2 regions of the Pseudoalteromonas sp. NEC-BIFX-2020_015 genome follow, and region 1 is predicted to be linked to the other one. Evidence: riboswitches for the same ligand, from Rfam matches in the RefSeq annotation. Region 1 holds a riboswitch; the other holds the start of a gene.

Evidence for each region. Region 1 has a riboswitch for cyclic di-GMP ahead of HH219_RS03705 (hypothetical protein). Riboswitches for the same ligand answer to the same signal wherever they lie in the genome.
Region 2: linked by a shared signal. The riboswitch ahead of HH219_RS00025 (calcium-binding protein) and the one ahead of HH219_RS03705 (hypothetical protein) in region 1 are both predicted to bind cyclic di-GMP.

Annotation. Positions count from the first base shown of each region.
Region 1 covers NZ_JABCJL010000003.1:159,129-168,965, reverse strand. The annotation lists gene HH219_RS03715 (efflux RND transporter periplasmic adaptor subunit) at 1-53, shown strand, start outside; gene HH219_RS03710 (efflux RND transporter permease subunit) at 69-3,242, shown strand; cyclic di-GMP riboswitch class I at 3,428-3,520, shown strand; gene HH219_RS03705 (hypothetical protein) at 3,639-4,205, shown strand; gene HH219_RS03700 (S9 family peptidase) at 4,308-6,383, shown strand; gene HH219_RS03695 (hypothetical protein) at 6,419-6,817, shown strand; gene HH219_RS03690 (response regulator transcription factor) at 6,818-7,564, opposite strand; gene HH219_RS03685 (TonB-dependent receptor) at 7,805-9,837, shown strand, end outside.
Region 2 covers NZ_JABCJL010000001.1:1,928-11,764, forward strand. The annotation lists gene HH219_RS00005 (EAL domain-containing protein) at 1-662, opposite strand, end outside; gene HH219_RS00010 (transglutaminase-like cysteine peptidase) at 655-1,335, opposite strand; gene HH219_RS00015 (O-antigen ligase family protein) at 1,384-2,691, opposite strand; gene HH219_RS00020 (hypothetical protein) at 2,741-3,148, opposite strand; cyclic di-GMP riboswitch class I at 3,462-3,546, shown strand; gene HH219_RS00025 (calcium-binding protein) at 3,587-5,182, shown strand; gene HH219_RS00030 (ATP-binding cassette domain-containing protein) at 5,341-6,888, shown strand; gene HH219_RS00035 (HlyD family type I secretion periplasmic adaptor subunit) at 6,881-8,152, shown strand; gene HH219_RS00040 (hypothetical protein) at 8,218-8,598, opposite strand; gene HH219_RS00045 (acyltransferase family protein) at 8,731-9,603, opposite strand; gene HH219_RS00050 (hypothetical protein) at 9,823-9,837, shown strand, end outside.

The sequences.
Region 1 (9,837 bases):
CAGACGTTAAAAAAAGTGATGCGCTAGATAGTGCAGCCACAGAAAAATTATAAAAGGGTGACTGCGTTATGAATAACACTGAATTACCCAGCTCAGATCAACCAAGTGTTGATCCTGTAAGCAAAGAGAAGCAAACAGGTATAATTGCCTACTTTGCGAATAACTCCGTTGCCGCAAATTTAATGATGTTTTTTATCATTTTGATGGGTGTTATAAGCTTTTTTACGATGCAACGCCAGATGTTCCCAAACGTTGAAATCAATTATATTTCTATTAATGCCAATTACCCGGGGGCGTCGCCTCAGGAAATGGAAGAAAGTATCTTAATTAAGATTGAAGAGTCTTTAAAGGATATTACCGAAATCAAAAAAGGTGTCTATCGCTCATTTCGTAATGGCGGTAGCGCGCAATTAGAAATAAATACTGATGCTGAATTAAGTGAAGTGCTTGATAAAGTTAAGTTGCGCGTAGATGGTATTGCAACTTTTCCTGCAGGAATGGAGCCGGTCACCATAAGTCAAATAGAATTCCGCCAAGATGTGATTGGTATGACTTTAGTTGCTGACTTACCATTGAGCGAGCTTAAGCCCATTGCCAATCGTATTGAAAGCGAATTACTGCAGTTATCAAATGTGTCGTTGGTTGTTAATGATGTACCGCTTGATGAAATTGCGATTGAAATCGAACCTGACACATTGCGCCAGTATAATTTAACGTTAACTGACGTCGCAGGTGCGATACGTCGTTATTCAGCTAATTTTTCAGCTGGGCAGTTAAAAACAGACTCGGGTGTTATTTCAGTACGAGTTGAAAACCAATTTTATTCAGGTGAAGAGTTCCGTCAGATCCCCGTTAAAATAGGTGAAAATGGTGCTAAAGTATTACTGCAAGATATTGCAGTAATAAAAGACCAATTTACTGAAGGCGAACGTTACTTTAAGTTTAACGGTGAAAATGCAGTTTACTTATCAGTAAAGGCAACCGAAGATCAAAATATGATCCCAGTTGCAGAGTCTGTAAAAGCGTATATTGATCAAAAAAATAAAAATCTTCCATTAGGTGTTCGACTAGAGCCGTTAATGGATATGACCTACTACCTAAATGCCCGCCTAGACATGATGCTATCCAATTTATTGCAAGGAGCGGTATTGGTCGCGATTATGTTATCAATATTTTTGCGCTTTAAATTGGCGTTATGGGTAATGATTGGTTTGCCAGTTTGCTTCCTTGGCGCGATGATGATGATGCCATTATTTGGTGTGACCATAAATATTATTTCACTCTTTGCCTTTATAATGGTGCTAGGGATTGTGGTGGACGACGCCATTGTCATCGGTGAAAGTGCCTACACTGAAATAGAGAAAAAAGGTGGTGGTGTAGTTAATGTAGTCAACGGCGCAAAACGTGTGGCGACCCCTGCAACTTTTGGCGTTTTAACAACCATTGCAGTATTTGCCCCGTTTACGTTATCAAGTGGTCCTGAGAGTGCTTTCTTTTATGGTATCGCCGTCATTGTGATTTTATGTTTAATATTTAGTTTGATCGAATCAAAGCTAATATTGCCAGCGCATATTGCACACACGAACTTTCCGCCTATCGATCCGAATGGTTGGCGAGCGCGTTTTAATAATCGCTTTTTTGGTTTTGTAAATGGCCCTTATAAGCGCTTTGTTGTGCGCTGTGTTGAGTGGCGTTGGGTGGTACTGTTTGGTTTTATCGGGATGTTAATTTTTACCTTTGGATTAATTTCATCAAACCAAGTACGCATGGTTCCTACACCAAAAGTACCGCACGATTTTCCACAAATTAACCTAGAGATGAACGATAACGCTTCTGATATTCAAACGATTACTGCTATTCGTGAAATCGAAGCCATGGTACTTGAAGTTGATAAACAAACTGAGCGTGAGTTTGGCCAAAAGATTGTTCGTGACGTATTAGTATTTAATCAAGGTCGTACTGAAGCCCAGTTACTTGCACCGTTGGTTGAAGAAGATTTACGCCCATACAATGCGTTTGAGCTTTCACGTCGCTGGCGTGATGCTATGCCAAATATTGCCGGTGTAAAATCACTCACAATCCAAGATGACGTTAATGGTGGCGGTGGTGATGGTGAGTTTGGTTATCTATTATTTGGTTCTGATATCAACACTCTTAATGAAGCCGGGCGTCGCTTTATTCAATTATTGCAACAACAAGAGGGATTGTTTGATATCAGCTCAACCATTGACCCTGCGAGCAAAGAAGTGCAAATGAGCTTAAAGCCAGTTGCCTATGATTTAGGCTTGGATTTAGCATCGATCGCTAATCAAGTTGGGGCGAGTTTTTATGGTGGTGAAGCGCAGCGTGTTATTCGCGGTGGTGAAGAAGTACGTGTAATGGTGCGTTACCCAAAACTCACACGCGAAGCTTTTTCATCACTTAAGCATGCCGTGATCACAACTCCGCAAGGCCGAGAAGTATTACTTGGTGATGTGGTTGAGCTTACAGAAAAGCCAGGTATCAGCTATATTCGCCGCGAAGGTGGTTACCGTACAGTATACATATATGGCAGCATCGACGAAGAAGTGATAGAGCCAAACGAAGTGGTTAAGCAAGTGAAAGAAAACCTACTACCGCAGCTTAAAGAAGAATACCCAAGTGTTAAGTCTGAGCTAGGTGGTGCTATAGAGGAACAACAAGCACAAGCTAATGAGCAGATCATGTTCTTTATTGGTGGCATGTTCTTAGTTTATATTTTGTTAGCGGTTCCACTAAAAAGTTACGCACAGCCTCTTATCGTAATGTCGGTTATTCCGTTTAGTTTAACGGGAGCAATTTGGGGTCATTACTGGTTTGGTTTAGATATTAGCTTAATGTCAGGTTTTGGCTTAATTGCTGCCGCAGGTGTTGTGATCAATGATTCATTAGTTATGACTGACTTTGTAAACCAAGCGCGTCGTGCTGGAGTGAGTATTAAAGATGCTGTAATTGAAGCGGGTTGTGCGCGCTTTAGGCCTATTTTACTTACTTCAATTACTACGTTTGCTGGTGTATTACCGATTATGTTTGAAACCAGTTTACAGGCTAAATTCGTAATACCAATGGCGGTTGCTCTTGGTTTTGCTGTTATGTTTGCAACCCTGATTACACTCTTATTAGTACCGTGTTTGTACATTATAATGAGTGACGTAGGTGGCGTATTTAGAGGCCTATTTAGAAAAATAAAAGGCCTATTTTCACGTAGGAAACAACTTGCCTAAAGAAAAACAACTCAAATCTAATGAGTTATAAAAGCCAGTGCATTACGCACTGGCTTTTTGCTTTTTAAATCGATACTCAGACCACCTTTAACAGTCGGTTTTTAATTTTTATAGGTGTTAAGGGTTGGTTTTTTATTTTTAGTACATTCTTTTGTTTGATTTGTGCTGCAGCTCACTTTATAATCCACCTGTATTGGCAAACTAATCGAAAGGTTAGGACGCAAAGTTTCCGGTCTAAGGTTTTAGCGTGCTAAAACTAAGATAGCGGGGCCGTCGCACGGCGTTATTACACCCTCACTGTGTGCCATTTGTCCTAAAAGTAATAAAAAAGTATTTATTTTATCCGTCAAATGATGGATAGTACCTATTAGTGATTCTTAAGGTGTTGCTTTGTTTATGCATACGTCATTGGCTTGCGGAAAATGGATGCCAATTGGTTGCTTAAATCACCATACCCAATTATTTGTGGGTGATAGGGTGACGGTAACCTTTTTTGACATGCAAGGAGAGCTAGTCGGTTTATCATTTAACTACCAAATCACCAGCGCTGAGCAGGGTGAACCACACAGTTGGCCGCGTTTTATTGCCGAATACATTAATACACATATACCGCTAGTTGAAGCAGGTAAAATGACCGAACAAGGGCTAATCGTTGCCTATCGGTCAAATCAAATTTACGCCCTTGAGGGGTGTGGAATTGAACGTGCTGAAATAACGTTTCATTGCATTGCAAAGTGCGATGATATAAAAACAGACAAACCAGCATATGATTATGTTTACCCAGAAAAAAGTAATGACTATAATGCCGGCGTTAAAGTATTACAGCCAAAAACAGGTTTAATTTATAAATGTAAGCCTTGGCCTTTCAGTCAATTTTGCAAAGTTAAAGAAGAAAATAACCCACTTTATGAGCCTGGTGTTGGCCAAAGTTGGAATTTAGCTTGGCAGCAAGTTTCCCCCTAATGCTATTTGGCATTCTTTGGCCCACTCATTGAGTGGGCTTTTTTATGCGCATTTAAAAATTATGGTAGACTCAGATTCTCAAAATTTTTTATTGGTTTTTCTGTGGCTCAATCAAACTTATCGTTGTCTGTACTTTCAAATGCGCCGGTTGCACATAAGCAGCCGCATGCTTTAACAACACATCAAAAAACACGAATTGATGATTACTATTGGATGCGTGATGATGATCGCTCTGAGCCTGCGATACTTAAACATTTAGAAGCCGAAAATAATTATTGCGATCAGCAACTCGCAAAAATTAAGCCTTTTCAAACACAATTGTTTGAGGAGCTAAAAGGGCGAATTGTTAAAGATGACAATACCTACCCGGTAAAAGATGGCGAGTATTGGTACCACAGTGAAGTACGTGGCGATGACGAATACTCTCGCCATTACCGTAGTCGTTCAATGACTACGGCAGATAAACAATTGCTATTAGATGTAAACCTACTTGCTGAAGGTTTTGAATTTTACGAGTTAGGCGAGGTGGCGATTAGCCCAAATGAACAACTACTTGCTTACTCTGAAGATACCGATGGTCGTCGTATTTATGTGGTTAAATTTAAAAAAATTGATAGCGATGGTTTGCTTGAGGATGTATTAGAAAACACCGAAGGCCAAGTTGTTTGGGCGAACGACAATAAAACTGTTTTTTATGTTAAGAAAGATCTGAAAACCTTGTTGGGTTATCAGGTTTATCGCCATATATTAGGTACACCACAATCTGACGACGTATTAGTGTATGAAGAACAAGATCGCAGCTTTTTTATGGGGTTAGGTAAAAGTCGCGATGAAAGCTTAATTATTATTGATTTAGCGACCACTGAAACTAATGATATGTGGGTGTTAGATGCTAATCAGCCTTGGGCCGAATTTGCTCAGTTGATGCCGCGTGAAGAAAGTCATGAATTTGATATCGATAAACTTGATGACACATTTTATATTGTTACTAATTGGCAGGCAAAAAACTTTCGTTTAATGACGGCAACCGCCACCACTATTGCGGATAAGATGCAGTGGCTTGAGCACACGCCCCATCGTGCAGAGGTACTTTTAGAAGGTGTTGAAATATTTAACGATTTTTTAGTGCTGACTGAGCGCGAGCAAGGACAAACGCGTTTTATTGTTATTAATAAACAACAGCAACGAATGACGTTAGAATTTGATGACCCTTGTTACTATGCCGCTATAGCAATGAACCCAGAGCATGATTCGCACGTGGCACGTATTTATTATTCAAGCCTGACAACACCGGGTTCGCTGTATGAAGTAGATTTAAATAACGGTAAAAAGGCCTTATTAAAACAACAGCAAGTCTTAGGTGACTTCGATCCTGAAAATTACGCCTCAGAACGATTAATGATAACAGCACGTGATGGCGTAAAAGTACCCATATCCCTAGTGTATCGTAAAGACACATTTAATAAAGATGGAACCAATCCACTTTTTCAATATGGTTATGGTGCGTATGGTTACACCATAGATCCTAGCTTTTCGAGCACTTCACTTAGTTTGCTAGATCGTGGGTTTGTATATGCAATAGCCCATGTGCGTGGCAGCGAAATGCTGGGGCGAGATTGGTATGAACAAGGTAAAAAAGAGCATAAGCAAAATAGTTTTAATGACTTTGTTGATGCAACTAACGCATTGGTAGCTCAAGGTTATGGAGCACAAGATAAGGTTTTTGCCTCAGGTGGTAGTGCAGGTGGTTTATTAATGGGAGCCGTCGTTAATCAAGCACCAGAGCTTTACTTAGGGGTTGGTTGCCACGTGCCATTTTTAGATGTGCTGACAACTATGCTTGACGAATCAATCCCTTTGACCACCAACGAATACGATGAATGGGGAAATCCAAATGACCTTGACTATTATAATGTGATTGATAAATACTCGCCGTATGACAATATAAAGGCACAAGCATACCCAAACATATTGGTCACGACAGGATTGCATGATTCTCAGGTTCAATACTGGGAGCCAATGAAGTGGGTGGCTAAAATGCGAGAATACAAAACAGATGATAATATTTTAGTATTTAAAACGGATATGGATGCAGGCCATGGTGGTGCATCTGGACGCTTTAAAAGCTTAGAAGAAAAAGCGCTGGAAATGGCATTTTTTATTAGCTTAGCTAAGTAATGGATTAAAATTTAACTACCATATGAGGTACTAAAATGTTTGGCGCGCATGGTAATTGGCAATACTCCATTGAACCTCCAATGATTTATATTAAAATCAGTGGATGCTTTAATCGTGAAGGTGTGATTGCGTTCACTAAAGAAGTGTTTGATGACCTAGCCAAGTTACCACCTAATTCAATAGAGCATGCAGTTATTAATTTAGCAGACTTTGAATTAGTAACGGCCGATAGCTTGGAGGTCGCCCAGGCGTATTTTCATGGTGTAAAAGCGCGAGGCTATAAGCAAGTTGATTATATTCAACCAAACTTAATAGCTCAAAGCCTGCTTGAGAACATTTGGCGTGAAAGTGGTATGGATGTACGGTATCACGCTAGCTTGCAACAATATACGCAGCAATATCCAGAGCATATTTATGTAAAAAACTGGCTTTAATTAAGCGGTTTGTAATATCGTCGCTAAGCTATTTTTATAACGCCTTGAGAGATTGAGTTGCACGCCATTTTTTAGTTTTAGCTTATAGTCACCACTATCGGTGGCTGTCAGCTCAGAAATAACAGCTTGCTTTACCAGTGTTGAACGATGAATTCTAATAAACCCCGCAGGAGCGAGCTGTTGCTCAATATTCTTCATCGTTTCACGGTGTAATACAGCGGCATCTTGTTGCCAAAAATGCAGCTCGACATAATTTCCTGCGCCATTAATCCAAATAATGTCGTCTATTTCAATGAGTCTCACTTTCCCAACATCTTTAACTATTAGGTGTGAATTTACCAGTGGTTTTGTAAGCTGATGTGCTTGCTCCATCGCACTTGCTAAAGGGCATAGATGGATAAGTTTTTCAAAACACTTATTTAGCCGTGAAATAGGGCTATGTGTAGTAATAAAATCGACGGCACCTATCTCAAAAGCTAAAGTCGCGAGCTTTGGATCGTCAGCAATAATAACTAATTTAGCGTTTTTACTCAGGTCAACAAGTTGGATCAGTAGGGTCGGTTGTGGTGCCTCGGATAGTTGCAGCAATATGACATTAAATTGGCTTGTATCAAGTTTATCTAATTGCTCTAAGGTTGTTGATGTGTGGGAATAAAAATGCCTATTGCCATCAAGCTGTATATCAAGCAGAGCATTGAATTCTTCATCGTTAATGAGTGTTAAGGCATTAAAGTAAGCAGTAAACATTTGATATACTCATATATATTTAACAAAGAAGACCTGAATTGTCCCAATTTCATTCATATTAAATTTAAAATGTTAATTTTGTTGTATGTGTTTTATTGCTCGATCACATCAAACCCGCCTGTTGCACCACCAACTATGCGATTGACGTAATAACGATAGAGTGAATTTTTTTATTTCCTTAGTGTTATCGCTTAGTAACATTTTCGTTACTTAGAAAAACGATAATTCAGGGGAATTAATATGAACAAAAAAAGAAAGATGCAAAATCGAACATTTACGTTTTCAGCATTAAGCTTAGCGCTTAGTGGTTCGCTATTAGCAGGATTGCCTTTAAACCTTGCAGCAGCTGAAGATGATGTTAAATCTGTTGAGCGTATCCAGGTGACTGGTTCACGTATTCGTTCTGCTGAAGCGATGTCTTCAGCGCCTATTCAAGTTGTTGATAGTGCTGCGATTGACTCTTCAGGCTCATTAAACATTCAAGACTTACTACTTGAAAACCCAGCTTTCGGTTCTCCGGCAATAAGTCGCACAAATTCAAATTTTAATACATCAAGTGCAGGCGTGGCGACGGTTGATTTACGAAATTTAGGATCAGAACGAACCTTAGTTTTAGTCAATGGTCGACGCTATGTGTCTGGTGTTCCAGGAAGCTCTGCGGTTGATTTAAACAGCATTCCGAGCCAATTTATCGAACGAGTCGAAATCATGACCGGTGGTGCATCATCTGTTTATGGCTCTGATGCAGTAGCCGGTGTTGTTAATTTTGTACTAAAAGATGATTTTGAAGGCATTGAGTTTGAAGGTCAATTTGGTGAGTCAAAAGAGGGGGATGATCAGTCTCGGCAATTTTCATTTACTTCGGGCTTAAGTAGCAATGATGGTAGAGGCAATGCTATGTTTCATTTAGGCTACTCAGATCAAGGTGCTGTTTTTTCTCGAGATCGTGAGCGTTCATCTGTGGATCAGATTGCTCAAATTGCCTTTGAGAATAGAGAAACAGGCCAAGCGAGTGATATTTTTGAAGCTGTTCGTCCGTTCTTCTCATCATTCCCGCCGCAAGGTCGTTTTGATGCTGGAGATTCTCGTTTTACTTATGACCCGAGTAATAATTTACAAAATGGCTTTAGCACGAATGGTAACGACACCATAGGACCTGATGGTTTTAACCGAAATGGCGTACGTACCATCGCAATTCCTACAGAGCGTTATTTATTTGCCTCCAATGGCAGCTATGAGTTATCAGATAAGCATAGCTTCTTTTTTGAAGGAACTTATGCGTCAAGCACAACTAACTCAGAGCTAGAACCATTCCCATTTGCTTCAGATGATATTTATGCCAATGGTAGAGTGCCTATTGAATTTTTAGTTCAAGATGAAGTATTACGCAATGCCTATGTGCCAGATGATATTTATAACGCAGCAACAGACACCGACGGTGATGGCTTTAAAGATATTTTCTTTGCTAAGCGCCTAAGTGATATTGGCAATCGTGGGGCAAAAGCTGAGCGAGATACATTTAGGTTAGCAATCGGTTTTGAAGGTGAAATTAACGATAGCTGGTTTTACGATACCTATTATGTTTACGGAAAAACAAAAGAGTCGCAAGTATCAAGTGGCTTAGTTAATGTGCAAAGTTTTCGCCGAGGTTTAGAGGCGGTTAATGATCGTTTTGATTTGGATGGAGATGGTATTACCAATGAGGCAATTTGTATCGATGCCACTGCGCGGGGCTTTAATTGCGCCCCGGTAAATATTTTTGGTTTTAATTCATTGTCGCAAAGCGCGATTGATTTTGTACGCGCACCAAGCATGCTATCAACTTCAGTCGAACAAGAAATTATAGGGGGAAATATCACTGGTGATTTATATGAATTACCAGCAGGCATGGTAGGAATTGCAGCGGGTTTTGAATACCGCGAAGAATTTTCACGTAGTGAGTTTGATGCGCTTCAGCAGGCTGGGTTAAATGCGGGCAATGCAATTCCAGCTACAGAAGGAGCATTTGATGTTACAGAGTATTACCTGGAAGCAAATATACCATTACTTGAAACAGTAACCATGAATGCAGCTATTCGACTTTCTGACTATTCAACTGTCGGTAATACAGAAAGTTGGAACGTGGGACTTGATTGGGCTGTTATTGATGGTCTTCGTGTACGTGCCACACGAGCTCGTTCAACACGGGCTCCAAACATTAATGAATTGTTTTCGCCGCCTTCACAAACATTTCCTAGTGGTTTAACTGATCCATGTGTAGGAGTTGGGGGGAG
Region 2 (9,837 bases), on a different contig from region 1:
TTCATGGCTTTGGTCACTGTCCTCAACTCTTTAGAAAAAGGTACATCATTATTGATAATAAATTGCTTATTGGTAACAGACAGTGCTTGATGTTCTAATTTTCTTAAGGGTTTGAATATTGCATTTAATATAAAGTAGCCTAAAGTTAAGCTAATAAACAGTAAAATGAGGCTACTAACACATGTGTTAATAGTATGTTTCCATAATTTTTCATAAGATAGACCTGGGTGACTCTGGATTATTAAAGTACCTGCTATATTCCAGCCACCATTTACTTCACTTGATTCGATTACTTGTGGAAGTTCAAATAGGGTAACAAACCATATTGGGATCTCAGCTGCTTTTTTTGGGTTTTCTCGCTCGATTAAAATGGTTCCCTGTGTATCAATAAAGCGTATGCTGTGATAATAACCGGAGTCAAATATTGCAGCGATCATTGTTTCTGCAATTACTAGGTTTTCTTCGTCTGTGTATGGGGAAATTGAAAGACCTAAATTTGTTGCTGCATCATTTGCATGTACGCTCATTTGTTCTATGAAGTAGGCTTTAGTATTTTCAATATCAATTATTAAACGCGCAAAAAATGAAATAGATATTAGAATAAATATTAATCCATATATTTGTGTTTTAAGGCTCAGGCCTGTTTTGTTATTATTAGTCAATATTATCTTCTCCATTATAAGTACTTAGGTCTTCTTCAATTCGATCAATCATACTTTGCCAAGATTTTAAACCGTGTTGGTTACGAACTTTACTACCTATGCCTTTTGCCTTTGATAACCAGAGACCGTAACCATTAAAGCTATAAATAGGTTTTAAATCAGGGCGTTTTGTTGCGGGGAGTACTTTACGTTTGAAGTTATCCAACACAAGGGGGGTTGCATTTTCTTCTTCAAAATAAATTAATACCATGTGTGGTACATCGAGAGTTAACTGGCGAACATACATTAAACGCAACTTATTTTCAGGAACGCCTAGGGCAAGTAATGAAAAGTATTTTGCAATGGCGTAATCTTCACAATCACCACCACCGCGCCCTAACGTTTCTATTGGTGAAGCCCAATAATCTTTTTTACCCCAAAATGCAATGTCTTCGTAATAATCAACTTGGCGATTAAAAAATGAATTCACGGCATTGAGTTGCACCCATGTATTATCACTTTGATGCTTTTTTAAAAGTGTTAACCAATCTGTATAGCGGTCAACGCCATCTTGGTTATATTTATTGGCAACGAATCGTACAAATTTCTCGTTGTTTAGCCTTTCTTCAATTTTTTGAGCAAAGGCAAACAATGAAAAAGCGAATACACATGCTAATAGGAGAAGTTTATTCAAGCTTTACTCTAAGTTACACATTAAAAATAATAATAACTTCATAGTGTTTTAATATCGCCGATTCGTCAAACGTTCATTACTATTACATAGTAAACCTAAACACATGATTACTATAAATGTCATAGCGTTAGCTGTTGCTTGTAAAGGGAAATCAACAAATATGTGGATCATCATAAATAGCATACTTGTTGCTACACCAAAACTCACGCCCTTATACAGTGATGATTCTTTTTTTGTCATATTTTTTAAAACTATGAAAAATATGTAGATTAATAATACAAACACGATGAGAGAACTTATTAGTCCGAATTCAATAGCAAATTGAACATATTCATTATGAGCATGATCATAAAACCCTGAATAGGGCAGTGATTGGCTAGTAGTAAATAATCCATAAAAACTACCACCACCGGAACCCGTTATGGGAAGATTTTCGATTAAAGTGAGAGAATCACGTACAACCTCATCGCGAGTTTCTTCAACAAAACTTGTTTCTATTAAGCGAGTTTGTAGTTTTTCTGCATCAAAAATAGTTCCAACAAGTATTATGTCAATTGCAAAGAAGCTGGCAATTAAATATTTTAAAGACCATGGCTTTTTATTATAAAAACGTAATGCAAATAGTCCCATTATGGCCAAAGAGGCAAAAAAAGCTACATTCCCCATTCTAGAGCGCGTAAGTAAAAGAGCGACAACGATTACAATTAGAGATAAACGAATAATTAACTTTTTCGATAACATGCTTTGTATAATATCTCTTAAGTAATAGCGGACCTTGGTGTAAGAGTTGGGGCTTATTTTTAATTCACTTATAATAAAGCCAATGCTAATAGCTAAAATCATAGCAAGGTAGTTAGCTAAATGGTTATGATAAATAAATGAACCATTCGCACGTTCTGCATATTGTAAACCAAAAAGAGGTGTTGATAAGTTGGGGGAAAGGTTGAGAATAGTGGCATAAATTGCCTGAAATAAACCTGCTATTATTAATGCATAAACAATTTTTGAAATTCGTGCTTTACTATGCGTATAAACACAGACTAACCAGGCGAATAAAAAAAAGCTAATGGTTTTTAATAATAAAATTTGTGTTTGTATAGGATCAAGACTTAAATCAAACGCTAATTGCAAACTGAGTGTAATAAGTAACGCGCCAATCAGGCAGAAAATTGGCCATGTTTTAATTGCTGGGAAAAAAGCAGTTTGCATTTTTGAGTGAGAGAGTGAGTGCAAAAGAAAAAGCACAAAAACAACTATTTCGGAAATTGCCCATGCCCATGGTCTATTGCTGCCAAGAGGTATTGGAAGCCAAACTATTAAACAGCAAATGCTATAAAATATAAACTTATTAAACATAAAGTCACAAAAAAAGCCCAGCTATTGGGCTCCTTAGAATAGTAATAGATTAGTTATCTGAAACGGTACTGCCGCCGCCGCCGCTACCAGAACCTGTTGCGCTAGCTAATGGTGTCCCGGTACCAGAATTTATCCCAGTGGTATTTTGTCCGCCAGCTGCTGTTCCTGAACTAATTAGCTCTAAATTGAGGTTTGGATTCGCACTTGCGTAGACAAGTAATTCATCTTCGGTTAGTCCATTAGCCTTAGCGAAAGCGAAAAAAGATTCTTGCTGTTCATTAGTTAAAGAAAGACCGTTGATCAGCTGAGATAAGCATTGCTGCTTATTTTCACCAACTAAAGTTAAACATTGGGTTAATTGCTCTAAAGGTAGGTTAGCTGCTTCATCCGTGTTTTGATTAGCTGAGGCTGTTGCTGATAGAACAAGCAACCCAAAAATCAAAGGTAGTTTTTTCATATCCCTAATTATCCTTACTTAGTTATTGTTTTCAATATTCAGCATCTTCAATAAAAACGATTATATATATTCTTGGTTTTTTTGCACCTATTTCTTTAACAAAGCGAAAAATAAGTTTAAAAATGACAGGGTTGTCATTTTTGCATTAGTGCTTAAAATACAATAAATTATAAAAAATATTTTTCCCTTGTATTGTTATTTTAGGGACGCTAGAATTGTCCCCAATAAACGCATCTTGATGTTTAAATGTACAGTCTGAATTCAATGTGGATTTGACAAATCAAGTAAGGAGATGCGTGTATTTAATACACTAATTAAAAAAAGCCAAACTTGGTGTGAGTCAAGGACGGAAAGCCACGGGTCTCCTAAATCATTAGGACGATAGCCGGGTTGCTGAACATTACTTTTAAAAAATTTATATGTGAGGCATCTCTTATCATGAATCTGCAACAAACTTTCTTCGGTACAAATGAAATAGATCTTTTTGATACGCTTATCAACGGTAAATATTTAAACACGATGGCTGGTAATGATTCAGTTATTGTTAATCACGTCGACTTCGGCGCTGTATTAAATGGTGGTGATGACACTGATTTATTATCGTACAGCTCTTCAAATGAAGGTCTGTATATACGTTTAGATAAAGGATGGGTAACAAGTATTGATAATAAATCTTTATTTAGTTGGACAGACCTAAATGCAGGTATAGCTGATGGATCTATTGCACACGATACCGTTGAAAATTTTGAAATTTTAATTGCATCTGACTACGCAGATATAATTCAAGGTTCAAGTAATGCAGATACAATTTATGGCATGTCAGGAAATGATTATATAAATGGTGGTGCTGGATTTGATTCACTTTATGGCGGTAACGGTGATGATCTTATTAAAACTGGCAAAGGCTGGGGCGACTTTGTAGATGGCGGAGAAGGTAACGATACAATTAACTTTTTTGGTGAAACATCTGAGCAAGGTGTGTACGCTCGTATGGATAAAGGTTGGGCAACTGATTACCAAAATAAGTTTGATTACACTTGGAAAGAAATAAATAGCAAAATAGAGTCAGGTGAGCTTGCGGCCGATAAATTTGTTAATGTTGAAAACTTCACAGGCACAAATTTCAGAGATATCATCCAAGGTAGTTCTGGTGATAATATTATCAAGGGTGCTGGAGGCGCAGATTACATTAACGGTGGTTTAGGCTCAGATACTGCTAGCTATTTTGGTAGCACAGTTGATGGCCATGGCGTCAATGTGCGTTTAGATCAAGGTTTTTCAGTAAGTATGGCTGATAGAAGCTCTCTAAGCTGGAAAGAACTTTTACAAGCCGTTAAGTCTGGCCAGATTGAAGCTGATAAGCTTGTTAGTATCGAAAATGCTATTGGCTCAAAATACAATGATGCGATCCAAGGCGATAGATTTGATAATCGCTTAGAAGGCGCTCAAGGTAACGATTTCTTAAATGGTGGTGATGGAAATGATGTGCTTGTTGGCGGCAGTGGTATAGACCGATTAGTTGGCGGACGTGGGGATGACACTTTTTATGCTGATGAAACCGATCGTCCTATTAATGGTGGTCAAGGCTTTGATTTAATTGCTAAAATGGATGATGTAGATGGTGATAATGCCGTAGATATTGATTTAGGTAATAGCAAATATAACAGTATTGAAGCGTTTATTGGCAATTCTAATAATGATGTTAACTACACGCTTAACGTATCACTTGATAAAGTAGCTCAGCAATCAGAAGGTACTTACGACGATATGTTTTTCGCAATAGGCATTGATACATTGACGTTCTCTGAGCAAGTTGAACAACAATCAACTCAAGAGTTAGAGGGTGATTACGAAGCCGAGTTAGTTGCATTACTAGGCCTTGATGCATCGGCACAACTTAAAGAGACAGTTTACTTAACTGAAAATAATAACTTAGTTACTGTCATTGAAGAAGTGATTGAAGAGTCTGTAAATGATGTTAGCGGTGCAGGTAGTTTTGATTTTGAAAATCAAGAAATGACATACATCGTTTAATATACCGTTTGTATAGTGTAAACAGCAGCTTTAAGCTGCTGTTTTTTTATTGCCTTTAAGATTGCCTATAAGTTGAGATTGGTGTGAAAAAAATCAAACAACACGTGATAAATCGTGTTAGATGGACATTTTTTTTTAGTTTATTGACTAGCGTTCTTATGTTGGTTGTACCCATTTACTCGCTTCAGGTTTTTGATCGCGTTTTAAGTTCATTCAGTTTAGATACTTTATACTTATTAACCGCGATTGCATGCTGGCTAGTTATTGTGTTTGGCGTTTTAGATTGGGCTAAACAACGGTTAGTTTATGCCACAGCGAATGAGTGGCGTGAGCAGGCCAATGCTTTATATGCAGAAGTAGGCTTTGCAACAAGTGAAAATGGCAAACTGATCAGCGATATAAAGCAAGCAGAAAACGGATTACAAAGCCACTTGTCAACAGTAGCAGATATCCCCTGGACGAGCCTTTTTTTATTTGTACTGTTAATCATTCACCCAACTTTTTTTAATATTGCACTCGCAAGTATAGTGGTACTTATGGTCCTTGCGTTTATTAATTATAAATTTAGTCAACGCGCCAGTCTGCAGCCTTTATCTGGCAATGTTCACACAACCATAGTACAAAATAATCGCTACTTAACGGCATCAGGCCTGATTGCGCCAATGGTTGAACTATGGCAAAAATATATTGATAAAACCGCTACAAATCAGCTGAGTTATAAAACCCAAACCTTAAATGTAAGCAGCTTTTCAAAAACCTATCGACTAATAATTCAAATAATGATCACCTGTGTGGGTGTTTACTATGTACTTAATCAACAACTATCCGTTGGCGGTATGATTGCTGCGAGTTTAATTATTGGGCGCGCATTAGGGCCTTTTGAACAAGCCGTCATGCAATTACAACACTGGGTAACCTGTTACAAAGCCTGGAAAAGAGTCACTAATCTCAAGAGTGATTTAGCGCCGACTGAGTATACTCAACCTCCTTTACCAACGGGCTCAGTAATTGCACAAAAGATTATTTATAAATATCAAAATGCAAATAAAGTATTTATAAAAACGCTGAGCGCAGAATTTAATTCATCCCATGTCGTAATTGGTGCAAATGGTGCGGGTAAAACTACATTACTAAAGCTCCTCTCGGGTGAATATGCTCCATTTTCTGGCGAAATAAGAATAGATGGAAGCCAATTATCCAGCTGGGATTACGCGAATAAACAAAAAATAATTGGTATTTATCGTTCTGATTTGCCATTGACACAGGCCACAATTATTTCAAATATGTCCACTGATGCTGAAAATATTTCTTATGCAATTGAGCTTTCTCAAATACTTGGTTTACATGAAAAAGTGATGCAGCATGAGCAAGGCTACGATACCGAATTGGTCGATATTCAATCGCAACTTAGTAGCTCTGAAATACAATTAATTATCCTCATTAGAGCATTGTGCAATAAGCCGCATGTATTAATAGCAGACAATATTGATGATCATCTAGATACACGTTCAGAGTTAGCACTGGCAAAATTATTAGTGCAAAGAACCCAGCAAGGAAAAATCACCATCTACAGCGCCAAAAAAATGAATTTAATTAGTAAAGCGCAAAATGCACTATATCTTGAAGATGGCAATGTTAAATTTAACGGAAAAACGGCAGATTTTTTTGCTAGCCGCAATAAAATAAAAGAGGCAAGCAATGGCTAAAAATAGTAGTAACAAATGGATCGTTGTAAGTTTTTTAACATTCATTTTCGGGTTTGGCACGTTTATTTTGTGGTCTACACTGTCTCCTTTAAGTTCAGCTTCAATAGCTGTGGGCAGTGTTGTTGTAAAAGGACACAAAAAAAGTGTTCAACATTTAGAAGGGGGGATAATTGAGGCTATTTATGTGGAAGAAGGCCAATATGTTGAGCAAGGTGAGGTGCTATTTAGACTGGCTAAAGATCAGGCTTTAAATTTATTTGAGCAAACACACACTCAGTATCTTCATGCAAAAGCCGCTTTTCAACGAATTCAAGCAGAATTGTCAGGAATTGATACACTATCATTTTCTGATTTTGATAAAAACAACCCAAAAATTAAAGCGATGTTAGATTATCAAGTTGAGCAATTTAATGCCAATACACATAAATTAAACAGTTTAATTTCTCTTCAGCTTGAGCAAAAAGAACAAAATACACAGCAACTACAAACACTTCTGGCCAGACAATTATCAGATAAAAAACAATTAAAAATTTCGAACGAACATGTAGCTATGTATCAAGAGCTAGAGAAGAAAGGCTATTCATCCAGATCACAATATTTGGCGGCAAAAAGTAATCAAGAGTCAATTTTAGGTCGCTTAAATGAATATGTGGGTTTAATACAACGTGCTCAAGCTGCTATTAATGAATCTGAACTTTCATTAGCAAGTATCAAAATCGAAAATCAAAAACAACTCAGAGAAGTGTTTGAAAAACAGCAAGAGTTATTAAGTATTAGAGAATCAGAATATCGTCGCATTAAAGATGTATTAGACAGAACGGTTATAGTTAGTCCAATATCAGGTTATGTAGTGAATTTATCAGTTAATACATTACAAGGGGTAATTAGTCCTCGCCAGGTGTTACTAGATATTGTTCCAGATACAGAGGATTTAATTGTTGAAGTATTATTAAATCCAAAAGATATTGAGTCAGTAAATATTGGCATGCAAGCAAAAGTGAGATTGTCATCATATAATATGCGCCGTGTTGCACCAATCGATGGGGTGATAGAAAATGTATCTGCGGATAGAATATATGATAAAGAAAAAGAAATATCGGCATATAAAATAAAAGTGAAAATAGACACTATACCTGAAAATATAGAACTATATCCTGGGATGCCAGCAGAGGTTATGATATTACTAGAAAAAAGGACTCCTCTAGATTATTTATTATCACCATTGCTTGAGTTAAATTACAATGCGCTAAGAGAGCATGGATAAATATATATTTATAAGAAATAAAAAACGCTCATTACAGAGCGTTTTTTTACTCCAATAATTTATAATTAGTTATCAGAACCGCCGCAGTCATCATCATCACCGTCACGAGATCCTGAACCACCGCCAACACAGCCATCTCCAGGGCCATCATCATCATCGGATAAGAAATTTTCCCCACGACGAGCTAGCCACCATTCAAATTGCTGACGAATTCTTTCTTCTCTATTTGTAACTGTTGTTGCAGTTACTTGTTGCATTGCAACAAGTAGATCACTTAATGCAAAATCATCCAACTGGAATTTAGGATCAATCGATGTGTTTTGCATTATATAAGAATAAAAAGCTTGATATACCTCTGCGCGATTATATTCGTCCGCTTTAGTCGTAGTAGTAAATAACATGCTCGTACCAAGTGCAGTTATTAACAGTGCTTTTGGGAATTCCATTTTTAAACCCTCAAAGTAAATAATACACTCATATTTTATAGTGAAAAAGGATTAAAATACAGTGAATATTAAATATCTAGGTATATTTATTGTACTGTTTTATAATTGCCGTTTTTTGAGTGATTGTGCTTGCTATAAAATATATTTCTGTAGTTTATTTGGAATTATTAATTTTGCTATGTAAATAACGAATGCAGATGATATAAATGCCAACGTTGGAAGTAACCAACCAGTTATAGAGGCTTTATTTAGAATAGCAAGTGGAATAATGTGTATCAGATATATTCCAAAGGTAAGCTTTGAAAAAGAATTAATGTATGGGCTTGTCTTAATAATAGGCTTGTTAAGTAGAAGCAGAATGCTAAATGAAATCCCTACAATATATGTTGATGATAGGCCAGGTAGTTTGCTTATATATAAAAAAATGATGCTTACTAGTATGCTCGTTAATATAATCAGCCTAGCTAAATTATTCTTTTTTACTTCAAAACAATAAAAAAGATAACCAATTAAAACAGCGGGGAGTGCATGCAAATATTGTGGTAGTGGACTTGTTAGTTCATAGGCTCTCCAGTCAGCCCCAAAATAAAATAATGTAGGCAATAAAAGGCTAAAAAAGAGTAATGTAAAATTAGTCGGCAAGTGTTTTTTTAAATTAACTATAAACACAGTTACTATGAAAATAAATGCTAAATACCATAGGTGAATTGAAGGCGTTGATAAAATATCAAAAAATATATTTTCAGTAGATTGAGTTGGCACTTTGCCGATGAATCTATATAGAATGAAATAAATTAAAGACCACAGTAAGCAAGGTAATATAAGCCTTTCGATTTTCGTTTTAATAGGGCTTTCTTTATTTGATCTTAAAGTATAAAAAACAGCTGTAATTATAAAAAATACTAATCCAGTATATGCAATGCTTTTCCCAAAGAACACACTAGAATGAAACCAGACGATCCCAAAAGCAGATAAAATCCTTATCAATTCAATATCACTTCGCATAAAAATTCTTAAAAGTTAAAAAGCTATTAATTTAATTTATCAAGATGCTGCTGTCTAATCAAATACATTTATTTTAGCTATTAAAAATATTTTTTAAATTTATCCAAGGTATTAATAATCACTAAAGTTAATTGTGTTCCTAATATGGATTGTTATAATTTATAGTTTAGTATAAAATGACAGGTAATTTTATACTATGGATGATAAAGAGAAAAGGAAATGAATAATACTGAT